One region of the Bradyrhizobium cosmicum genome, then DNA from elsewhere that is predicted to be linked to it. Evidence: predicted binding sites of a transcription regulator. Region 1 holds the regulator's gene; each other region holds the start of a gene.
What was found. Region 1 encodes LexA, which represses DNA repair genes until DNA is damaged. Its sites were predicted from a motif close to TGTTCNNNNTGTGTTCNG; they were not measured.
Positions count from the first base shown of each region.

Region 2: uvrA (excinuclease ABC subunit UvrA) is a predicted target of LexA. The motif match lies at 5,775-5,792, and genes of this name have one in related genera.
Region 3: recA (recombinase RecA) is a predicted target of LexA. The motif match lies at 2,781-2,798, and genes of this name have one in related genera.

Region 1 is NZ_CP041656.2:3,482,510-3,490,274, forward strand. Features, by position in the region: gene FNV92_RS16775 (ComEC/Rec2 family competence protein) at 1-1,494, shown strand, start outside; gene FNV92_RS16780 (GAF domain-containing protein) at 1,504-2,445, opposite strand; gene FNV92_RS16785 (hypothetical protein) at 2,695-3,123, opposite strand; gene FNV92_RS16790 (hypothetical protein) at 3,313-3,513, opposite strand; gene lexA (transcriptional repressor LexA) at 3,688-4,389, opposite strand; gene FNV92_RS16800 (molybdopterin molybdotransferase MoeA) at 4,566-5,777, opposite strand; gene FNV92_RS16805 (hypothetical protein) at 6,038-6,232, opposite strand; gene FNV92_RS16810 (HAD family hydrolase) at 6,381-7,010, opposite strand; gene FNV92_RS16815 (alpha-hydroxy acid oxidase) at 7,019-7,765, opposite strand, start outside.
Region 2 is NZ_CP041656.2:3,586,977-3,594,741, forward strand. Features, by position in the region: gene FNV92_RS17275 (SRPBCC family protein) at 1-427, shown strand, start outside; gene FNV92_RS17280 (YVTN family beta-propeller repeat protein) at 430-1,383, shown strand; gene FNV92_RS17285 (HAD family hydrolase) at 1,390-2,028, opposite strand; gene FNV92_RS17290 (DinB family protein) at 2,085-2,648, opposite strand; gene uvrA (excinuclease ABC subunit UvrA) at 2,697-5,678, opposite strand; partial or broken gene FNV92_RS17300 (outer membrane protein) at 5,989-6,749, opposite strand; gene FNV92_RS17305 (outer membrane protein) at 6,899-7,645, opposite strand; gene FNV92_RS17310 (hypothetical protein) at 7,704-7,765, shown strand, end outside.
Region 3 is NZ_CP041656.2:2,655,465-2,663,229, reverse strand. Features, by position in the region: gene FNV92_RS12545 (hypothetical protein) at 1-547, opposite strand, end outside; gene FNV92_RS12540 (hypothetical protein) at 514-1,494, opposite strand; gene recA (recombinase RecA) at 1,601-2,689, opposite strand; gene FNV92_RS12530 (DUF2798 domain-containing protein) at 3,623-3,880, opposite strand; gene FNV92_RS12525 (hypothetical protein) at 3,952-4,194, opposite strand; gene FNV92_RS12520 (hypothetical protein) at 4,592-4,777, shown strand; gene FNV92_RS12515 (hypothetical protein) at 4,821-5,075, opposite strand; gene FNV92_RS12510 (hypothetical protein) at 5,180-5,476, opposite strand; gene FNV92_RS12505 (PaaI family thioesterase) at 5,681-6,145, shown strand; gene FNV92_RS12500 (HdeA family protein) at 6,266-6,559, opposite strand; gene FNV92_RS12495 (PilZ domain-containing protein) at 6,743-6,985, shown strand; gene FNV92_RS12490 (pyrroloquinoline quinone-dependent dehydrogenase) at 7,062-7,765, opposite strand, start outside.

The sequences.
Region 1 (7,765 bases):
ACGCTCGACGGCGACAACCGCGCGATCGCGACCGCGCTGCTGACCGGTCGGCGCGATGCGATCACCACGCCCGTGAATGATGCGATGTTCATCTCGGGGCTCGGTCACGTGCTTTCGATCTCCGGCTACCACATGGCCGTGGTCGCCGGCGTGGTCTTCTTCGCGGTGCGTGCACTGCTCGCCTTGATCCCGGGACTGGCGGTCGGCTTTGCCATCAAGAAGTGGTCGGCGGCTGCGGCGCTCGTCGCAGCCGCGTTCTACCTGCTGCTGTCGGGGGCGGAGGTCGCGACGCAGCGCTCGTTCTTCATGACGGCTGTGGTCCTGATCGCGGTGATGGTCGATAGGCGCGCCATCACCTTCCGCACGCTGGCGGTGGCCGCGTTGATCGTGCTGGCGGTGGCGCCGGAGTCGCTGGTTCATCCCAGTTTTCAGATGTCGTTCGCGGCAACGCTCGGGCTGGTGGCGCTGGTGCAGATCGGCATGCCGAACCTGTTTGCCTCGCCCGATCATTCGGCGACGGCGCGCATCGCGATGTGGGGCGGCCGCGAGATTGCGATGCTGTTCCTGGCCTCGCTGATCGCGGGGCTTGCGACCACGCCCTATGCCGCCTTTCACTTCCACCGCGTCACTCCCTACGGTGTGCTCGCCAATCTCGGGGCAATGCCGGTGGTCTCGGCGCTGGTGATGCCGGCGGGACTGCTCGGACTCATTGCGGCGCCGTTCGGACTCGATGGTGTGTTCTGGTGGCTGATGGGGATCGGCATCGACTGGATGATTGCGGTGTCGCGCTGGGTGGCGGCGTTGCCGGGCGCGATCGGCCGCATCCCGGCTTTCGGCATTGCGCCGCTGATCGCGGCCAGCCTCGGGATCATTGTGATGGGCCTGCTGCGCACGCCGCTGCGCTGGTCGGGCGGGCTGCTGCTGTTGGCCGCGATCGCCTGGGGGCTATCCGTTCGGCAACCTGACATTCTCATCGCCGGTGACGGCCAGAGCGTTGCGGTGCGGGGCAGGGACGGACACCTGCATCTGATCCGGGCGAGCAAGGACAGCTTTCTGTTGAAGGAGTGGCTGGCGGCCGACGCCGATCCGCGCGGCGCCGGCGGCGCCTCGCTCAGCGACGGCGTGTCCTGCGACGAGTCAGGCTGCGTGACGCCGCTTGCCGACGGCCGGCTGGTCGCGCTGGCATTGCGCATCGATGCGCTTGCGGACGATTGCAGCCGCGCCGCGCTGGTGGTGACGGCTCGGCCCGCGCCCCCGGATTGCGCGGCGATGGTGGTCGATCGGCAGCGTCTTTCGGCCCAGGGCGCGCTCGCACTGACACAGCGAGGGGATGGTTTTGCGGTTCAGGCGATGAAGGCGAGGGGCACTGACCGCCCGTGGTCGCCGGCGACCGCCGGTGAGGCTGATTTCGGCGCGAGCCTCGCGCCGCAGGCGGCAGCTCCCCGCAACCGGGACGCGACGCCGTCGGAGGCGGACTTGCAGGCCGAGGACTGATCGGACGGGTTACAGGTACCAAGCCAGCACGGCATCGAGCCCCGTGCTCCCGATCACCGGCAGGGCCACCATCTGGCTCAGCCCAGCTGTGCGGGCCTGAGCTGCCGCGATCGAGCCGTCATGCGCGAGGTCGTCATTGAGCGCGGGCATGCCGGTGGCCCAGGCGCCGCCGATGCTGCCGTCGCCGTGAGCGATGGATTTATCCGCATAGAGCGCGGCGAGGTCGGTCTGAGCGCTGCAATCGCCGGCGCGAAACACCAGCGCCGAGCGGGCCTCGTTCGGGACCCAGATCTCGAAGCGTCGCGCGATCGGCGTGGCCTGGGCCGAGAGGAAGGTCAGCACCCAGGTCTGATCGGTGCCGGTCCGGTAGGGCACGCCGACACCGAGATTGATCCCGACCTTGGCGGCGTCCTCCCAGCGCAGGAAGCTCTTGGCGTCGTGCAAATCCTTGATGATCAGCGGCAGGTCGGCTTTCCAGGTGCGGCCGGGCAGGCCGAAGCCGCGCGGAAACCGGGTGTGGCGGGAGTTAAACTCGAACATCTCCGCCGCGCCGTAATAGCCGTCGACCAGCCCCATCTCGTGGGACATTTGAGCGTCGTTGTGCCAAAGCTCGATTGCGCCGACATGTGCCTCGTCGTCACCGCAGAACAGCACCATGACGGCTTGCAGGAATTCGCCGGCGAATACCGGCACGGCCACGCCGCAGGTGAGGCCGGCTGCGAGCGCCTGATCCGTCCGCTTGAAGTAGGAATTCGCGAATTTGGTGAGGATCACGGGATGGCCGCAGGCCCAGGCCTTGCCGGGAAGGCCCTCGTCATACCCGAAACGCAGATCTTCGCTGGCGGCCTTGAACGCGGATAGCCCTTCGCTGTAGAGGCCGCCGCCGAATTTCAGCCGCATGCGCGTCCGGTCGGGCACCCAGAGTTCAACGACGCGAATGAAGGTCTTCATCGAACGTGCCCGCCTCCAAGAGCCAAGACACCAGCCGGGACACCAACCGGAACAGCATCGGCCATTTGCTTGCGGAACGGACGTTCAAAATTCAGGCAGGACCGCGCAAACTTCGTGCGGCGGAGAGGGATGGTGGGCTGGCTTCGCCGTTTCGGGTTCTGGAGACGCAAACCAATCCGTGTCGCCGGCCTCGGCCGGCGATGGCGATTTCAATCCCGTGTCCCGACTCGAAGGCCGGGGATGGCTGCGTTAGCCGATCGGCAGGCGGGTGATGGTCGGTCGGCCGTTGGCGTTGGACTGCGGCTTGTTCTCGCCAGGGGGCTGTGTCACCGGCAGTTGCAGCACGGTCGCGTGCTGGCCTTCGACGAGCTGCGTCACCAGCACGTATTTGCCGTCGGGGAATTCGATCGCGTCATGATGACGGTCGGGAATGTGTGGATCGATCTTGCCGAACTTGCCGACGCGGGAGTTTACGGTGCGCGTCCAGATCCAGCGATTGTCGTAGCGGACGTTGTCGGCGAAGGCGAGCTCCGTTCCCGGCAGCAGGCAGACCGCAACGGTCGGATCAGCTGCGGAGGCAAAGCCGCGCGTCGAGGTGCCGCGGAAGGTTGTCGAGACGATCGTCTCGCCGATTTCCGCGGGACGCGATGCGACGGCATGCAGGCTGTAGTCACACATCGGGATGCTCCTCATGCAAGATAGCAGCCCGCGCCTCTTCTGAGGCGGAGGCCTCTATCAGAGTGGAAGCACCAAGCGTCTGCCCGGTTGTAGGCAAATCTGCGGCTCGCCGCCGCAGGCCGCGATCACATTATCTTTTTCGACCGCGCTGGGAACAATGCCTGTTGCCGTGCATTCCGGCCGCGCGTGTCAGCGCCCCGCAGGCGCCGACCAGCCCGAATACTGCCAGCCCGGCTGCGACGGCTGCTCCACCGCGTTGCGTGCATTTCTGACTTGTTCGCTCACGGCGTTGTCCTTGCGGACGTGGTGCCGCGCTTGTGCGGCAACGGCCTGCGACGCTGATGCTGCGACCAGCGCCGCCGTGACTGCGCTTATGATGATCTTGCGCATGACTTCTCCTCGACTCTTCAAGGCCGCACAGCGATGAGTGCTTCGTGCGGCGTGTCGAGGATGTAGCGCCGGAGGAGGGGGCGGATAATCTGCGCGAAACCAGAAGGACTATCCAGCGGGAGCGGACAATCGTCCGCTCCAGTCGTTGACCGCGATCGCTGATCGCGGACGGGTCTAGTATTTCCGGTAAAGCCCGATCAGCTTGCCCTGGATCTTCACCCGGTTGGGCGGCAGGATGCGCACTTCATAGGCCGCATTGGCGGGCTCGAGAGCGATCGAGGCGCCGCGGCGGCGGAAGCGCTTGAGCGTCGCTTCCTCGTCGTCAATCAATGCCACGACGATATCGCCGGTGTCGGCGCTCTCGTTGCGCTGGATCAGCGCCATGTCGCCGTCGAGGATGCCGGCCTCGACCATAGAATCGCCGCGCACTTCCAGCGCGTAATGCTCGCCCGAGCCGAGCATGTCAGGCGGTACACTGATGGTGTGGCTGCGGGTCTGCAACGCCTCTATCGGCGTACCGGCGGCGATCCGGCCCATGACCGGTACCGCGACGGGACGCTCGCCCTCGTCGGCGGGCGGGCTGGAGGTGGTGCGTACCTTGCCGAGATTGCCCTCGATGACGCTCGGCGTGAAGCCGCGGCGGCTGCCGGCGGCGGCCTGAAGCTCGGGAAGCTTGATCACCTCGATGGCGCGGGCGCGGTTCGGCAGCCGGCGGATGAAGCCGCGCTCCTCGAGCGCGGTGATCAAGCGATGGATGCCCGATTTCGAGCGCAGATCGAGCGCGTCCTTCATCTCGTCGAAGGAGGGCGGCACGCCGCTTTCCTTCAGCCGTTCGCTGATGAATCGCAGAAGCTCGTATTGTTTGCGCGTTAACATCTCGACCAAAATCCCCCGGTTGATGTCGTCCGATTCCGAGACGCTGAATTCAGCAGTAAGCCGCTACATGCTCGAAACAAATCATGAACGGACACTATATGTTCGATACATGTTCCGCAACTGCTTAATTTACCGTGAACGCCGCAGAGTTCGCGGAACGCATGCGAACGAGGCGGTCAGACGGGCAGTCGCAACACCTCGCAGGGCGCGCCGGATTCGGCCTTCGGCGCGAACGGCGCGCGCACGAGAAGTGCCTGTGCTGCAGCGAGATTCGAAAGCAGCGAGGAATCCTGGTCATCGACGGGAATGGCAGCGAGCGTGCCGTCATCACGCAGCTCGAGGCGTGCGCGCAGATAATCCTCGCGCTGGTCATTGGCGCGGACGTCGCGGCCGAGCACCGCGCGCTCGCGGCGGTGATGAATCACCGAGCGGCCCGACAGCGCACGAATCAGCGGTACCATGAACAGGAAGCCGCACACGTAGGATGACACGGGGTTGCCGGGCAGGCCGATCACGCGCATCGCCCCGAGCCGGCCGTTCATCATCGGCTTGCCCGGCCGCATAGCGATCTTCCAGAACGCCATCGAGACGCCTTCGTCCCGCAGCGCCTGCTGGACCAGATCATGGTCGCCGACCGAGGCGCCGCCGGTCGTGATCAGGATATCGGCGCCACTCTCGCGGGCGCGCCGGATGCCGGCGGTGGTCGCTGCAAGCGTGTCGGCGGCAATACCGAGGTCGATTGTGTCGGCGCCTTCGCTGCGGGCGAGCGCATGCAGGGCGTAGCCGTTGGAATAGACGATCTGGCCGGGACCCGGCGCGCTGCCCGGCATCACCAGCTCGTCGCCGGTGGCGAGGATGGCGACCTTCGGACGGCGGCGGACGGGCAAATGCGGGTGATTCATGCCGGCGGCGAGCGCGAGGTCGCGCTCGGTGAGGCGGGCCCCCTTGCGCAACAGCACGTCTCCTTCCGAGAAGTCGACGCCGGCGGGACGGATGTGACGCCCGGTCACGGCGGCTTCCCTGATCGTGACGCGCTTGCCCTCGGCAACCGTATCCTCCTGGATCACGACGGCGTCGGCACCATCAGGAACGACGCCCCCGGTGAAGATCCGCACCGCTTCGCCGGCGCTGACCGTTCCCGCAAACGGCCGGCCCGCCGCGACCTCGCCGATCACTTTCAGTTGGGAATCGATCTTCGCCGCATCGGCCGCGCGCACCGCATAGCCGTCCATCGCCGACATTGCCTGCGGCGGCTGCGTCCGCAGCGCGGCGATATCGCGCGCGAGCACACGGTGAAAGGCCTGGCCGAGGGCGACCGCTTCCTCGGCCAGAGGCTCTGCACCCGCCAGCACGGACGCAAGCGCATCGGAAACCGGCATCAAGGCCACGGGTCAGACTCCTGCGAGCACGTTCTGCAAATCGGCGGCGAGAGTTCTAGCTGAGTGCAGGCGCGGAGGCAAAACAGCGATGGCGCAGGATGACTTATCCTGCGCCGTCTGACTTGCGGGCGAAGGGGAACGTCAACGAAGGATAGACGTCAGCTCCGCCGCTGCATGATCCGAGAGGCGAGACAGAGCGGCACCAGCGTGGCGATGGCAAATACGAGAATCGCACGCACGAGAAGGGCGAGTGCCACGGCCAGTGTCGATCACGTCCCCGGCTGCCTGCGCGGACTGACATCCGGCGCGGCGGCGCCCTGGTCCCTGTCGGGCATCGGGTCGGCCTGGGCTTTCAGGTCGGCGGCCTTGCTGATCAGTTTTGCGGAGAGGTCAGAGTCCGAGGTGGTTCTGGCGAATTTCATCAACAGGGAGGCCTGCTTGGTGAGGTAGGTTTTGCCCAGCACGATGATAAGTCCGATCCCAAATTCCCAACAGACTCATGAGTCCGCGAGCGGGCATTCGTTCCGGGATCTGCGTATAAAATTGCACAGAGGGTTTTGGTTCCGCATTGCCAGCTGAAATTGTTCGGGGAATTGGCCGTTTGCTTCTGCGTCAGATCCCGAGCGCCCTCAGTGCGTTGCCGACATCCGTCGCCGAGGTGACGTGTACGGCGGTCAGGCCGCATGCCCTGGCTCCCTCGATGTTCTCGGCGAGATCGTCGAAGAACACGATCCGGCTCGCCGGCACGCCCATTGCCGCCACGACATGGTCGAAGGCCTCCGCATCCGGCTTGCGCAGGCCGATACTGGACGACAGGTACACTTCGCGGAAATGGTCGAGCAGGCCGGCATACTCTTTCGAGAAATAGTCCACATGCGGCCGGTTGGTATTGGAGAAGGCGTAGAGCGGCAACTGCTTCGCCGCGCGCGGCAACAGCTCGGCGATGTCAGGCATCTCGCCGGCGAAGATCGCGTTCCAGCCCTCGAGGAACTGCGCATCCGAGATGCCGATCCCGAGCGACGAGCGCAGCGAGGCGAAGTAGTCCTCGTCGCTGATCTTGCCGACCTCGTGCAGCCGGTAGGCTTCGTCGCGCACATAGCGCGCGACGATCGCTTCGGGCGGGCAGCCGGCATGTCCCGCCCAGCAGGCGATCGCCTTGGAGAAGTCGATGTCCAGCACGACGCGCCCGAGATCGAACAGAAGCGCGTCCGCGCTGCCGGGAGAGAGCGAGTTCACCTGCATCCTTTCACTCAGTAGCGATACGGATCGTGGTCGAACAGCGGGAACGCGCTGAACACGCTCGGCGCATTGGTTGCGGTGGCCTGATGCAGGCAGGACTTGTCGACTTCGGCGAACGAGGTGGCGCCGAGCAGGCCGAGGCAGCGCAGCACCTCGTCCTCCAGCAGTTCCAGCATCCGCGTCACGCCGGCCTCGCCGTTGGCCGCCAAGGCCCAGCATTGCAGCCGGCCGATGCCGACCACGTCGGCACCCGCCGCGATCGCCTTGACGATGTCGGTGCCACGGCAGAATCCGCCGTCGACCATGATTTTGGCGCGGCCCTTCACGGCATCGATGATCTCCGGGAGCACATGCATGGCGCCGCGGCCGTGATCGAGCTGGCGGCCGCCATGATTGGAGACGTAGATCCACTCGACGCCGTGATCGACCGCGATCCGGGCGTCCTCAGCGGTGGCGATGCCCTTGAGGATCAGCGGAATTTTGAATCTGTCCTTGACCATCTTCACGGTCCGCCACTCCAGGGCCTTCTGGTAGTCCCCGCCGGTGGCACGCAGGCGGCTTTCGCGAACATAGCGCTTGGCGATGTCACGTTCGCGACGGCTGTAATGGGCGGTATCGACCGTCAGGCAGAAGGCGGCGTAGCCGTTCTTCTCGCTGCGGCTGACGACATCGGCGACGAAGGCGTCGTCGCCGCGCACATAGAGCTGGTAGAGCCGCAGCGCGTCCGGGGCGGCTTCGGCGGTCTTCTCCAGGCCGGG
Region 2 (7,765 bases), 100 kb from region 1:
CGCACCGCAGGCCAAGGTGTGGGCAGCGATCGGCAATTTCCAGGACATGAGCTGGCTTCCGCCTGTCACCAAGACCGAGGGCGAGAAGGGCAACGAGATCGGCGCGACGCGCAAGCTGACGCTCACGGGCGGGGCGACGGTGGAGGAGGAGCTCTACAAATACGAGCCCGACATGCTCAGCTATTCGTACCGGATCACCAAGGTCGACGTGAAGGTGCTGCCGGTCACCAATTATTCGTCGACGCTGACGGTGTCGCCGGCGCCCGACGGCAAGGCGAAGGTGGAATGGGCCGGCGCGTTCTATCGCGGCTTCCCCAACAACGATCCGCCGCCGGAACTGAACGACGAGGCCGCAACGAAGGCGGTGAGCGGGCTGTACAAGGTCGGCCTCGAGGCGCTGAAGAAGAAGATCGAGAGCGGAAGCTGACCGTGCGGGCGCGGGTCCTGGCGGCGGTCGCCGCCAGCCTTTGCCTCACAGGGTTTGTCTGCGCCTCCGCCGAGGAGGCGTTCGTCACCAACCAGCTCAGCGACGATCTGATGATCGTGGACCTTGCCACCGCGCGTAGCGTCGCGACCATCCCGATCGGCGGCAAGCCGGCCGGCGTCGCCGTCAGCGCGGACGGACGCTTTGCCTATGTCACGAGCCCCGACGCCAAGGCCGTGACGGTGGTGGACGCGGCCGCGCGACAGGTCGCCGGCCGCATCGAGGTCGGCGGCGGTCCGCTCGGCATCGCAGTCGCGCCCGATGGAAACACGGTCTACGTCGCCGACTGGTATGCAGCCGCGGTGCGGGTGATCGATGCGGCCTCGCGCAGCGTCACGGCCAGCATCGCGGTCGGAGCCTCGCCGTCGGGCCTGGCCGTGACGCCGGACGGCAAGCTGCTGCTCTCGGCCGACCGCGACGACGACAGCGTCTCGGTCGTGAACACTTCGACGCGCCAGCGCAAGGCGACCATCAAGGTCGGCACGCGTCCGTTCGGCGTCACCATCGATGCAGAGGGCAGGCGCGCCTACACCGCCAATGTCGGCTCCGACGACGTCTCCGTGATCGACATTGCGGAAGCGCGCGAGATCGGCCGCGTGCCGGTCGGGATGCGCCCCTATGCGGTGGCGCTGGCGCAGGGGCGCGGCTTCGTCACCGATCAATATGGCGGCACCGTCAGCGTGTTCGACCTGGCGACGCTGAAGCCGGTGAAGCGCATCAACGTCGGCGACTATCCCGAGGGCATCAATGCGACCGCCGACGGCAAGCGCGTCGTCGTCGCCTGCTGGGAGAGCAACACACTCGTGATTATCGATGCGGCCGAGCTGAAGGTGATCGGCGAGGTCAAGACCGGCGACGGCCCGCGCGCGTTCGGGGCGTTCTTGCGGAGGACGGAGTAGGGGCAGCTACGCCGGCGGGCGCAATGCGTGCACGATCTCGTCCATCCGCTCGAACATGTAGTCCGGCGCCCGCGCCCGCAGCGCCGTCGGCGCCGCATAACCCCAGCACACCGCGCCGCAGGCAATCCCCACGGCGCGCGCCGCCTCGATGTCGCGGACCTCGTCGCCGATCGCGATGACCTTGGCGGGTTCGACGCCCGCGCGCCGGACGACCCGGCGAAATTTCGCGGGCTTGCCGAACAGCGACGCCGAGCAATCGAAATGCGTGAACAGCGCGGCGGCTTCGCCAAGCTTCTCGCGCGCATTGGTCTCGCTGTCGGACGTCACCAGCGCGAGCTGCACGCCGTTCTCGGCCAATGTCCGCAGCATCGCCTCGACGCCGGCAAATAACGAAATCTCTGCCGCAGCCTCCGCCTTCAGCCGCCGCGCATGCCGCGCGATCGCCGGCAGTTTCCACAAGGGCACCTCGAGCCAGCTGAGGATCTCCCGCGTCGAAGCATGCCGCAACTCCTCGACATCCTCATCCCGCACACGGCGAAAGCCGAAGTGATCGGCGATGTCGTTGATGGTCCGCAGGAACCACGGAAAGCTGTCGGCCAGCGTGCCGTCGAGATCGAAGATGGCGAGGGAGTAGGGAGGGGGCATCGGGAGAACCAACGACCGAACGTCAGGAGCAGGCGAACGCTGTCGGGTTCATCTCCTTATGATGTCCAAACGCCGTCCTCGGTCCACCCGAGTTCCGCGAACTCGGCGGCCCGAAGTGGCGCCTCTCCCTCCGCAAAGAATTCGTCAAGCTGAGGCGGCGCGGCGCTTGTTCCGGAGAGCATGGCGTGCGCCTGCCCGCGATGATGGATCTGGTGCTGGAAGAGATGCATCAGCAGCCGGTCGCGGCGCTCGATCTGGATGTGACTATCGCGATTGATCCGCACAGCCCCGTTGAGCAGCTCGGGCGTCAGCGCATCGCAGACGGCGATCAACCGCCTGTCGATTGCGGCTTGAGCTGGCTTCAACTCGGCGAGCGATGGGTACGGCACTTCGTTCTTCCAGGCGGCAGGTCCGAGGCTGCCGCCCTCCAGCGCATCGACGTAGAAGAGATCAATGATGTAGATGTGGTTCAGCGTCCTTTGCAGGCTCGGAAAGAAGCCAGACCGCTCGGCTTCAAAATCCGCCTTGCCTAGTGCAGAGCAGGCCGTGAGCAGCCGATGGTTTGCCCAGGCATTGTTGTGGGCGAAGGCGCGGTACGTTTGCACAAAGCCGGCGGACAAGCTGAATCTCCCTTGGACCGATGCGTCGGCAGAGTTTGGTCGGTTGGCCTACTCCGCCGCCTCGCTCGTCCTCCCGCGCTTCGGCTTCCGTGCCTTCTTCAGCACCGGCGCCAAAAACTTTCCCGTGTAGCTCCGCGGCGCCTTCGCGATGTCTTCCGGCGGTCCCCACGCCACGATCTCGCCGCCGCCGTCGCCGCCTTCGGGGCCGAGGTCGATGACCCAGTCGGCGGTCTTGATGACTTCGAGATTGTGCTCGATGACGACGACCGTGTTGCCCTGCGCGACCAGCTCGTGCAGCACCTCCAGGAGCTTCTTGACGTCGTGGAAGTGCAGGCCGGTGGTGGGCTCGTCCAGGATGTAGAGCGTGCGGCCGGTGGCGCGCTTGGACAATTCCTTGGCGAGCTTGACGCGCTGGGCTTCGCCGCCGGACAGCGTGGTCGCCTGCTGGCCGACATGGATGTAGTCGAGGCCGACGCGGTGCAGGGTCTGGAAGGTCTCGCGCACGCGCGGCACCGCCTTGAAGAACTCGGCGGCTTCCTCGACGGTCATGTCGAGCACGTCGGCGATGGACTTACCCTTGAACAGGACCTCCAGCGTCTCGCGGTTGTAGCGCTTGCCCTTGCAGACGTCGCAGGTGACGTAGACGTCGGGCAGGAAGTGCATCTCGATCTTGATGACGCCGTCGCCCTGGCAGGCCTCGCAGCGGCCGCCCTTGACGTTGAAGGAGAAGCGCCCGGGCTCGTAGCCGCGCGCCTTGGACTCCGGCAGGCCGGCGAACCACTCGCGGATCGGCGTGAAGGCGCCGGTGTAGGTCGCGGGATTCGAGCGCGGGGTGCGGCCGATCGGCGACTGGTCGATGTCGATGATCTTGTCGATGTGCTCGAGGCCCTCGATGCGGTCGTGGGGCGCGGCACCCTCGCTGGCGTTGTTCAGCTTGCGGGCGATGGCCTTGTAGAGCGTGTCGATCAGCAGCGTCGACTTGCCGCCGCCGGAGACGCCGGTGACGGCGGTGAACAGGCCGAGCGGAATCTCGGCCGTGACGTTCTTGAGATTATTGCCGCGCGCGTTCACCACCTTGATGGTGCGGCGATGGTTGGGCGGGCGCCGCTCGGGCACCTCGACCTCGAGCTCGCCGGTGAGGTACTTGCCGGTCAGCGATTTCGGGTTGCGCATGATCTCGGCCGGCGTGCCCTCGGCAATGATGTTGCCGCCATGCATGCCGGCGCCGGGGCCGATGTCGAGCACGTGGTCGGCGAGCAGGATGGCGTCCTCGTCATGCTCGACCACGATCACGGTGTTGCCGAGGTCGCGCAGCCGCTTCAGGGTGTCGAGCAGGCGTGCGTTGTCGCGCTGGTGAAGGCCGATCGAGGGCTCGTCCAGCACGTAGAGCACGCCTGTCAGCCCCGAGCCGATCTGCGAGGCCAGGCGGATGCGCTGGCTCTCGCCGCCGGACAGCGTGCCGGAGGAGCGGGACAGCGTGAGATAGTTGAGGCCGACGTCGAGCAGGAAGGTGAGGCGCTCGCGGATCTCCTTGAGGATGCGTCCGGCGATCTCGTTCTGCTGCGTGTTCAGCGCCTCCGGCACAGTCTCGAACCAGGCGCCGGCGCCCTTGACCGACAGCTCCGAGATCTCGCCGATGTGCTTGCCGCCGATCTTGACGCAGAGCGCCTCGGGCTTGAGCCGGAAGCCGCTACATGCCCCGCAGGGTACGTCGTGGAAATATTTCGAGAGTTCCTCGCGGGCCCATTCGCTCTCGGTCTCGCGATAGCGGCGGTTGATGTTGGTGATGACGCCCTCGAACGGCTTCTTGGTGTCGTAGGAACGGACACCGTCCTCGTAGGAGAACTTGATCTCGTCCTCGCCGGAGCCATGGAGGATGGCATTCTGCGTCTTCTTGGGCAGATCCTTCCACTTCGTGGTCAGCGCGAACTTGTAGTGCTTGCCCAGCGCCGTCAGCGTCTGCACGTAATAGGGCGACGACGACTTGGCCCAGGGCGCAATCGCGCCCTTGCCGATGGCGAGCTCCTTGTCTGGAATGACGAGGTCCTCGTCGACATGCTGCTCGACGCCGAGACCGCCGCAGGCCGGGCAGGCGCCATAGGGGTTGTTGAACGAGAACAGGCGCGGCTCGATCTCGGGGATGGTGAAGCCGGAGACCGGGCAGGCGAACTTCTCCGAGAACAGCATACGCTCGGGCCCGCTCTTGTCGTGGATCTTCGCGGTCTTCTTCTTTTCTTTCTCTTCAGCAGGTGCGGTCGCCGGCGCGTCAGCGAACTCGACGACGGCGAGACCTTCGGCAAGCTTCAACGCGGTCTCGAAACTCTCGGCGAGGCGCTGGCCGATGTCGGCGCGCACCACGATGCGGTCGACTACGACGTCGATGTCATGCGGGAATTTCTTGTCGAGAACAGGCGCCTCCGCCAGCTCATGGAAGCTGCCGTCGATCTTGACGCGCTGAAAGCCCTTCTTGAGCCATTCGGCGAGCTCCTTGCGGTACTCGCCCTTGCGGCCGCGCACGACCGGCGCGAGCAGATAGAGCCGGGTGCCTTCGGGCAGCGCCAGCACGCGGTCGACCATCTGCGAGACGGTCTGGCTCTCGATCGGCAGGCCCGTGGCCGGCGAATAGGGCACGCCGACGCGGGCCCAGAGCAGACGCATGTAGTCGTAGATCTCGGTGACGGTGCCGACGGTGGAGCGCGGGTTCTTCGACGTCGTCTTCTGCTCGATCGAGATCGCCGGCGACAGACCGTCGATCTGATCGACGTCGGGCTTCTGCATCATCTCCAGGAACTGGCGGGCATAGGCCGACAGCGACTCGACGTAGCGGCGCTGGCCCTCGGCATAGATGGTGTCGAAGGCGAGCGAGGATTTGCCGGAACCTGACAGCCCCGTGAACACCACGAGCTTGTCGCGGGGAATCTCGACGTCGATGTTCTTGAGGTTGTGCTCGCGCGCGCCACGGATCGTAATTGCGCGCAGGCTGGAGCCCGCGTTCTGCTGTTGGCGCTTCGCCTTGATCACTTCATCCATCCCGCTGGTCCTCAAGGAATCCCAAAAGCGCGCGATCGCGCCAATGTTGAAGGCGCGCTTCGCCCGGAACCGGGATCGGCGCCGATGGGGTTGGCAGCGAACGTAGGAAGAACGAGGACGGATTTCCAGTGGGACTTGCGAATCGTCAACGGATTGTTGGCGCGCTGGCGGCATCTGGCAGGAGCGGGGTCCACGGAACAGAAGAAGGGCCGGCGCGAGGCCGGCCCTTCGTTCGCATTTGGGTGCAGACGGGAGGAATCCGCACGCGAGCAGGACCTGGAGGAGTCCTTTGGGGCTTCGTAACCGGGGCTCAGTATATGGCGACGACGGGGTTGCCCCAGCGGTAATTGATACGGATCAGGCCCATGTCGATGTCCTGGCCGATCCGGTCGGTGCGCGCGAGAAGGCCACCGGTGAGGGTGGCGAAGTCGGCGCTGTGATGGCCGAGGAACACATGATTGTACTCGCCGCCGACAGACCAGTTCTCGGCAAAGCCCCACTCGACGCCGATGCCGATGGTGTAGCCCCAGCGGGTCTGGGTGACGCTGTTGAACGCGAGCGCAGGCACGCCCGGGAAGAAGGTGTCGTATTTGTCGTGCGCCACGCGGCCGCGCCGGCCTTGCCGTAGGGCAGCAGGCTGTTGACGGCGTAGCCCATCTGGCCGGCGAAGAGGCCGAAGGCGTCAATCCTGGTCTGGTTGGTCTGCGGTGCCAGTGCCACGCTGACATTGTTGCCCTTGAAGTCGGCCCAGTTGCCCTGGCCCTCGATGCCGAACACCCAGCGCGATTTCTGCCAGCGATAGCCGACCTGTCCACCGATCGTGCCGCCGCCTGCGTTGTGGCAGCCTTCGCCGATAGCTGGATCAACCGCAACGCCGAGCGCGCCGGTCACGTTCCAGCAGGCGTGGGCCCAGCCGCCGCCACCATTGATGCCGGCATAGACGCCGCTCCAGTCGTAGGCGAGGACAGGCGCGACCGGCGGCTTGGAATACAACGGAAGATCGGCAGCCGCCGCCGGCGCGATCGCGCCGAGTGCGAACAAGCCTGCCGCGGCCAGCGCACAAATCTTCATGTCAGATCCCCAACTCACCAAGCCAATGCGCGGGTGCGATTCGCGCCCCACGATTCCTTGACGGTTGGATGTTCGTCAGCGCGAAAACAAAAAGGCCGGCGCAAGGCCGGCCTTTCGTAGTGCGATGGAGGCGGAGATCAGTACTTCGTTCAGTACCTGGCGACCACCGGGCCACCAAAGGTGTAGTTGAGGCGGACGGTGCCCATGTCAACGTCCTGCTTGATATTGTCGATGCGGTCGTTGAAACCGAGGACCGTGAACGAGTTGTTGCGCTTGCCCATGAACAGATGGTCGTATTCGATCGCAACGGACCAGTTCGGCGCGAAGCCGAATTCGAGGCCGGTGCCGACCGCGCCGCCCCAGCGCGTCTCGCTTGCGCTGTCGAGGACCACGCCGACCACCGTGCCGTTGTACTTGGCGTGCGTGACGGCGGCGCCACCCTTCACGTACCAGAGCACGTTGTTCCAGGCATAGCCGACCTGGCCGGTGAACAGGCCGATCGCATCGATCTTGGTCTCGTTGACCAGCGGCGCAAGCACCAGGCTGGTATTCGAGCCCTTCAGGTTGGCCCAGTCGCCCTGGGCCTCGAGGCCGAACACCCAGTTGGTGGACTGCCAGCGATAACCGATCTGGCCACCGACGACGGCGCCGGTTGCATTGTGACAGCCCTCGGCCGTGTCGGGACCCGGAATGCCGGCGATATTGTTGACGTCCCAGCAATTGTGGCTCGAGGCACCACCGGCGTTGGCGCCGATATAGAAGCCGGACCAGTTGTAGATCGAGGCCACCGCGACCGGCGCCTTGGTGTAGGGGCGGGCCGCCAGATCGGCCGCCGATGCGGGAGCCAACGCGCTGAGTGCAAACAGGCTGGCCGAAGCCAACAAAATCTTCTTCATAGCGATTCCCCAGTTCCGTTTCTCTTTGTCGCCTTCCGCACGGCGGAGCAGCGGACCAATGACCCAACTGATGTCGCTCTCTTACACCATTAAAGCCAAAGGTTGTGTTACCGACTCGCC
Region 3 (7,765 bases), 830 kb from region 1:
CCCGAGGCGTTGGCGCGCGATAGGCTCGCCGCGCGCGACTGGCCAGTTCGAGGTGATCCTGCGTCAACTTGACAGCTTGCTGGTCGAGCTCAGTAAGCCGCTGCGGATCGATATCGCCAACGGTGATGTCGAGACGACGCATCACCAACTCGGAAACCGCCACGCCTTCACTGCGACAATGGTCGAGCAGCCAGAGCAGGATCAATTGCGCATTTGGATCAGGCCCCATCCACAACTCGACAGTGTCACAGTCCGAGAATAGCTCGATGAGTCCGTGATCCTTCACCCCCGGTTCTTGGAGGTGCCATCGCGGCGTATCGTCCAGCCAATGAAGGCCGTGTGGCTGTGTCGTACGTGGGGCGAAGAATGTTTCAAGTTCTGCGCCGGATGGCAGCGGGCCCCACACAAGCCGCCGCTCGATCGCGAGCACGAGATCGCCGAGACCGGCTTGTTCAAGGGCGCCGGCAGCGGAGGAGTCTGTTGTCAGAACAAGCCGCGTCATCGCCGCACGCTTCAAGGCTTCGTCAAAACAGAGCCCCAGCGCCACAGCCGATCGTTGGTCAGGTGGGTGCCGCCCCACCAGCGATCGATCGAATTGTGGCCGCTGAAATCCTCCTGATGGGCCAGGACCGCTTTGCCGAACTCGGTCAACGACAACTCGCTGCGAAGGTAAGCGGCGTGGCGATCCCTGAAATTTTCCTGGGCTATTGCACGCAGTGCGTCGTCCAGCCCTGCCACCGCGGGCCTCGGACCGTGTGCCAATCCTTGAAGCAACCATCCTAACTCAAATTCCTGAAACACAAATGTGCGCCGGAGCGAGCGCAAGTGGAACAGGGCATTCGTGAGCTTAAATCCTCTTGCAATAAGCTCCAGAAACCGCATCTCGGTTGCACCAAGCCCGGTCGAAGGAGATGGGAGCTCTGCCAATAGCGCGAACAACCCCGGCCCCAACATTGGCAATGCACTGAGATCTTCGCGAAGGAGATTGGCGCATGGCTCAGGTGTCGGCGCGCAATAGGCCCGCCATGCGCTCTTCGCAGTCGCGAGTTCGCTGGCCGTGACCGCCACCACGGGAACGCGCGACGGCCCGAACTTCTTGTCCCTCAGTTCGAACAGATCGTCCGCCAACAGGCGCAATCGGAGCTTTTGCAGCAGTTCAGGCCGAGAATCCAGATAGTCGAGCAACCAAATCAGCTGCAATTGGTCGTCCGGGCTCGGTTCAAACCATAGTTCAATCTCGTCATAGCGTTTGCAAAAATCGGCAAAAGGCAAATTTCTGAGATCCTTGAAGGCGTCAGGCCAGACGTTCGCCCAATCCGACCAATGATCGCCCGGCTTGAGCGTCCCTGACTGCGCTCCGAAATAAGCTGCGAAATATTCCGGCGAAGGCAGCGGCCCCCACACGAAACGGAAAGCGAAGAAGACTGCAATCTCGGCCAGCCCCGATTTGGCGAGATCACTTCCGAACGAACTGGTCAAGATCAGACGCTTCATCGCACCACCTGATCACTCCAACGAAAAACGAAACGGGCCCCGAAGACGTCGGCAACTCAACGTCCTCAGCGCCCGCTCCTCGCGAAAAACTCTTCGCGTTAAGGGTTTACTCGTCCGCCGGCTCCTCGCCGTCGGCATCACGCTCGGGAGTGCCGGCGAGAATCTGCTCGGCGATCAGGCCGGAGTTCTGGCGGATCGCGGTCTCGATCTTGGCGGTCATGTCGGGGTTGGCCTTCAGGAACGCTTTCGAGTTCTCGCGGCCCTGGCCGAGGCGCTGGCTGTCATAGGAGAACCAGGCGCCGGATTTCTCGACGATGCCGGCCTTGACGCCGAGATCGAGAATCTCGCCCATCTTGGAGACGCCCTCGCCGTACATGATGTCGAATTCGACCTGCTTGAAGGGCGGCGCCAGCTTGTTCTTCACCACCTTGACGCGGGTGGTGTTGCCGACGACCTCGTCGCGCTCCTTGATCGCGCCGATGCGGCGGATATCGAGGCGGATCGAAGCGTAGAATTTCAGCGCGTTGCCGCCTGTCGTGGTTTCCGGCGAGCCGTACATCACACCGATCTTCATGCGGATCTGGTTGATGAAGATCACCATGGTGTTGGACTTGTTGATCGAGGCGGTCAGCTTGCGCAGCGCCTGGCTCATCAATCGCGCCTGAAGGCCCGGCAACGCGTCGCCCATCTCGCCCTCGAGCTCGGCCTTCGGCACCAGCGCCGCGACCGAATCGACCACCAGAACGTCCACCGCACCCGAGCGCACCAGCGTGTCGCAGATTTCCAGCGCCTGCTCGCCGGTGTCCGGCTGCGAGATCAGCAGCTCGTCGATGTTGACGCCCAGCTTGCGCGCATAGACCGGGTCGAGCGCGTGCTCGGCGTCGATGAAGGCACAGATCCCGCCCTTCTTCTGCGCCTCCGCCACCGTGTGCAGCGCCAGCGTGGTCTTGCCCGAGGATTCCGGCCCGTAGATTTCAACGACGCGCCCCTTCGGCAGGCCGCCGATCCCGAGCGCGATATCGAGCCCCAGCGAACCCGATGAGATCGCTTCGACATCCATCGAGCGATCGTTCTTTCCGAGCTTCATCACCGAGCCCTTGCCGAACTGGCGCTCGATCTGGGAGAGCGCGGCAGCCAGGGCTTTAGTCTTGTCCATGGAGGATCCTTCGACGATACGCAGGGCAGTGGTGGACATGGGTCGTGCTCCTTATGGCGGGGATTCGCTAGGGGGACAAACGGCTGGCGCGGCGGGTCGTCGACAAAAACAATGTACCCTATTTGTTCCGAGTTCGCAATATGTTCTTTTGCGGATAACGGCGCTGGTGGAATCAGCTGCTGGCGGCAGCGCTTGGGGAGATGGCGAAGTTCGAACTGAAGGAAAACGAATTCCGCCAGAAGGATCGCCGGGAGCGGGCCACAGAACTCCACCTTCCTCTCGACCCGATCAATATCCAATAGGGCTGCCGAGGAGCGGTCTGCTGGTATTTTGACACCTTCAGCCAGCCATTGACGGCGCAGCTAAATTCCTCGGCGACCTACTGTGCATGGGGTTGTTTTCGATGTTTCCGCGGCTGCGGTGGCGCGCGACCGCGCGGCATGGCAGTCCCACACGTTGCAACCATGCTGCGCCTACATCAGCGCCAGCAACCCGATGCCGATCACCAGCACCACAAAGCCAACCGCCGTCGCGGCGGCGAACGACCGCTCTACCTTGTCCATGATGCGACCCCGCTGCCGGCGCGCCACGTTTCCCCCATGGCTGCGCCTGACGGTGTGAAATCTCACCCGCGGCTGTGGCTCCAGTCGTGCGATCGGATGGCCAAATTGGGACGTGTGCGGGGCCAGTCTGCGGCCTCTCGGGCGCGGCTTTGAGTCGCCGTCAGGCACCCGTAAGCCTGCTCCCCTAATCTTCGCCCGCCCGGTGGACCAACATCGGGTCTCCATACCAGCCTGAGGACCCCGCTCTGCCCCGAGCGGGGTTTTTGGCTTGCGGCGCGGATTCGATCGGCCGGCCTGTCAGGCTGTCGTAAGCCGGGCAGGCTAGTGTTCTCTGGCTATGGTGTTGCAGCCCAGCACCTCAGCCTCCAATAACTCTCTCACCCGCTTGGCTCTCCCCAAGCGGGTTTTTTCATGCCTGCCGGCTGGCGCACGGCGCCCTCTCCTCTCGCGTCAGCCGCAGCGAGAAGGCGCGGATCGCGGGCGCCGCCAGCAGCACGATCGGCAGCATCGTGGCCCATGCGATCAGCCACGACACCATCCAGTGCCCGAGGAAGACCAGCGCGCTGCCTGCAGGCAGGCTGGCGATGCCCGCCGCGATCAGCGAGGTCAGGCCGGACTGGATGATGCCGAAGACGAAATGACTGTAGCGGCGGGGAATGCCGAGCATGACGCGCCCTTGTTGCTGACCGGCATCAGGTCAAGCAAGGCACGTGCCGCCGCTCGCATCGCAGGCGTCGGTCAGCGTCGCAGGTTGGTCACCGGCGCGCGCGGCATCGCCTCGGCGCAGCACGACAATCCCTCGAAACGCCAGAACGTGACGACGCTGCTCTCGCCGCACGCCTCGCAGACGAGCTCCTCGTCACCGAGCATGAACCGCCCGCGCCTGAACGTGGACGAGGAGGCCGGATGCCGGCAGCGAGGACAGGCCAGCGAGATATTCCGTGCACCCCAGCGCAGCACAATATGTCTCAGCCAGTTCACGCCGTCCTCATTCACGATGTCGCGCTCGCGCCGCCCGTCGGCAATAGCAGGAGCGTAAACGGATGACACGCAAAAGTGGAAAAGTGTCGACCACTCCTGCTCGCTTCGCACCACGCTGGAACCGGTGTGAACGCCGTAGGCCGTCCGTGGTTCTCCCACCCTGAACAGAGTTCCCGCGGCGGCGATGTCGCCTCGTGCGACTCCCGTGGCGCAGCCTCCGCAAGCCTGTCGCCTTTCGGAATCCAATTTCGTTTGTTTCGAACCACTCGCGATTTCCAGATTCCGATGACCTATCCATGGGTCACCGGCAGATTTCGCTTGTCGCGGAAATTTCGCTTGTCGCGGAAATATTGTGACAACATGTTTGCGATCATGGAAGTGAATCGTGGAGGTGACCATGAATCACAGGGGCGTTGAGTTCACCGTCGCCAAGACCGCCATACCGGGCATCTGGCAGTGGCAGTTCCGCATCGGTGAAGAGACCAAGACGGGCAAGACCGAGACGAAGATCGACCTGCTGGCGATCCGCCGTGTGCAGCTGCGCATCGATCGGGAGTTGCGGGCCATCGGTCAGAAGGCTTGACCCCGTAGAACCGGGATCGGCGGCGGCGTCGCCGGTCAAACGCCTAGTCCGCGCTGGGCAGTCGCCGCATGGTGAATTCGATCTCGCCGCCAGGCAGTTCGCGCCAAGCCTCGACCGCGCTCATATAACCCGCCTTGGGGTAGCGGGCGAAGAAGGCCTGCGCCCTCGCCCGCGCCGCCTCGCGCGGCAGGGTGAAAGTCTCGCGCAGATAACCGTCGCCGCGGCTTTCGCCCGGCTGGCCGCCCATCTTGCGCCGGCGCGCCATCCGCTCGGCGAGATCCCGCGGACGATCGACCATCCCGTACCTCCACTACGCAACACGCATTCAAGAATGTAGGGCGCGGACCGGACGAAGAGGAGTCCCGGCCGGAGGCGTCAACCGCCTCCGATCGGACGATACGATCAATTGGGGGTCGCGCCGGTTTTCTTCTTCGGCGCGCTGGTTGCAGCTGACGCCTTCGGTGCAGCCGACGGTTTCGGCGGATCGGAGCGCATGCCGCCCCAGGGATCGTTGGACGCCTTGGAATCCGGAATCTTCTTCAGCGTTTCCTTGTAGGCCCTGTCACGCTCGGCTTCCGCGGCCTTCTCTTCCGGCGTCTTGCTCGGGCCGTCCTGCAGCAAATTGAGATTGGGCATTTGCGCGTAGGCAGGACCCGCCAGCACGGCCAGCAGCACCGCCGCCATACGGAAAAGCTTCATCATGTACTCCTTAGGTCCATCAGGGGCGATCAACCGCGCCTGGTCGCCCCTGTCAAACGCCCGCCGAGGGCCGCATCCGCTGCACCATATCGGGCGAAGTCAGGCATTTTCAAGCCGACCGACCGGCGCAAGACCGGGTGACTTTGCCGCGGCAATCCGCGCAAGATGGCCGCAACATCCGGCAACACAGGGGAAACGACAGCCATGCCATCGCAGCCAGAAGCCGAGTTCGGCATCACCGAGGCCAGGCGCATCCTCGGCGAGGTCTTCGCGCCATGGGTCCAGGATCTCAACCTCACCGTCGAGCGCATCGAGCACGTGCAGCCGGCCGATATGCCGGACTGGCAGCCGAGCGCGCTGCTCCGCATGCCGTTTTCGGAACGCCTGTGCCGCAACGGCGGCGTGGTCTGCGGCCAGGCACTGATGGCGCTCGCCGACACCGCGATGGTGATCGCGAACCTCGCTGCCAATCGCGGCTACCGTCCGATGACCACGGTCGACCAGACCACGCATTTCATGCGCGCGGTCTCTTCCTCCGACGTGCTCGCCGACGCCCGCGTGGTGCGGCTCGGGCGCACCATGAGCTTCGGCCGCGTTACGCTGCTCTCCGCCAATGACAACAAGCCAGTTGCGATGGTGTCGAGCGCATTCGCGATGTTGCCGGGCTGAACATCATCCTAAAAAACGAGAGCCGCGCGAGCGCAAAGCGCACCGCGGCTCTCCATCACGATCGCATCGAAGCGAGAGACCGAAGCGCGATTGCATCCGCGCGTCGGGCCGCCTGAAGAATTACTTGCCCAGAATTTCGTCGGCCGCGGTGACGACGCTGACGGTCGGATTCTTTCCACAATAGGCACCGAACTTCTTGGCATTATCGATGAACACCTCGGTGTCGATGATCGCGTTGTCCTCGTCGCCCTTGTACCAGCCGTCCATCCAGGTCAGCACGACCGCGATGTTGTCTTCTCCGCTCTCGAGGAACTGCTTGCAGGTCATGGTCGAGAGGTCCCACTTGACGGCATGGGCGGGCATCGACGACAGCGAGAACGCTGCGGCGAACAGAAGCGAAAGCGTGGTCTTCATCAGTATCTCCATCGGCGCGGGACGCCATAAAAGAAAAGGCTTGCGGGGAAAGTCGGCGGAGTGACTCGCCGCTTCAACGTCGTAAACGAAGTCTGAAGCGCTGCGCAAGTAGCGCCAGTATTGAGTTTAGTTCAACGTAATTTCTATGCACTATTTCACAAACGTCATTATGGATTAACGCGAATGATCGAGAAGCGTGCAACGCAGCGGCACCGTGTTTTCAAGGGTGGAAAGATCATTTTTGAGAACAGCGGTATCGCGTGCACGGTGCGAAATATGTCGTCCAGCGGCGCGGCGATCGACCTCGAAGGCCCCGTCACATTGCCGCAATCGTTCACGCTGTCGATCGCGCGCGACAATTTCGTGCAAAATTGCCGTGCCGTTTGGCGCAGCGACAGACGCATCGGCCTCGCTTTCGTACAGTAGTACACACGGTGTGAATGCGCGTTCGCAACGCGCGCGCGATGCAGTGCTATGTTCGTCCGATACGACGTCGATGGCGTCAGCGAAGGCTCCCGATCACAAGCACGACGATCGCGAACGCGACTAGTGAGGCCTTCGCAAAAAATCGTCCGCCCGGACGATCGATCGTGCGCGACCACAATGACGGCCCCTCGCCCGGCCGCGCCAGACGAAACGCAACGACGCTGTCGCCGATCGAAGTGCCCGCCTCGGAATGGCCGCCGGCTCCGATCGCGACATATTGCTCGCCCTTCCAGAGATAGGTCATGGGATTGGCGACGCCGGGCACGGGCAGCCGGCCTTGCCACAGCTCCCTGCCGCTCCGCGCATCGAAGGCGCGCAGATAGGCGTCCATCGCACCGGTGAAGACGAGACCACCCGCGGTGACCGCGAGCCCGTTCACGAGCGGCGCGCCCCAGGGCAGCGGCACGCCGAGCGGCGCGAGGTCCTCGGTGGTCCCGACCGTCGCACGCCAGATGATCTTGCCGGCCTTCAGATCGACCGCGACCATCTCGCCCCAGGGCGGCTTGTTGCAGAGCAATCCGAGCGGCGACATCATCACCGCGCGCGATATCGCAAACGGCGCGCCGCGCTGCTGGCCGAAATCGTGGCCGGGCGGCGGATTGAATCCGGCGGCCTCGGCGCGCGGGATCAGCTTGATGAGATGAACGGCGCGGCCGGTGTTGGCGTAGAGAATCTGATTGAGCGGATCGAACGCAGCGCTGCCCCAGTTCACCCCGCCGC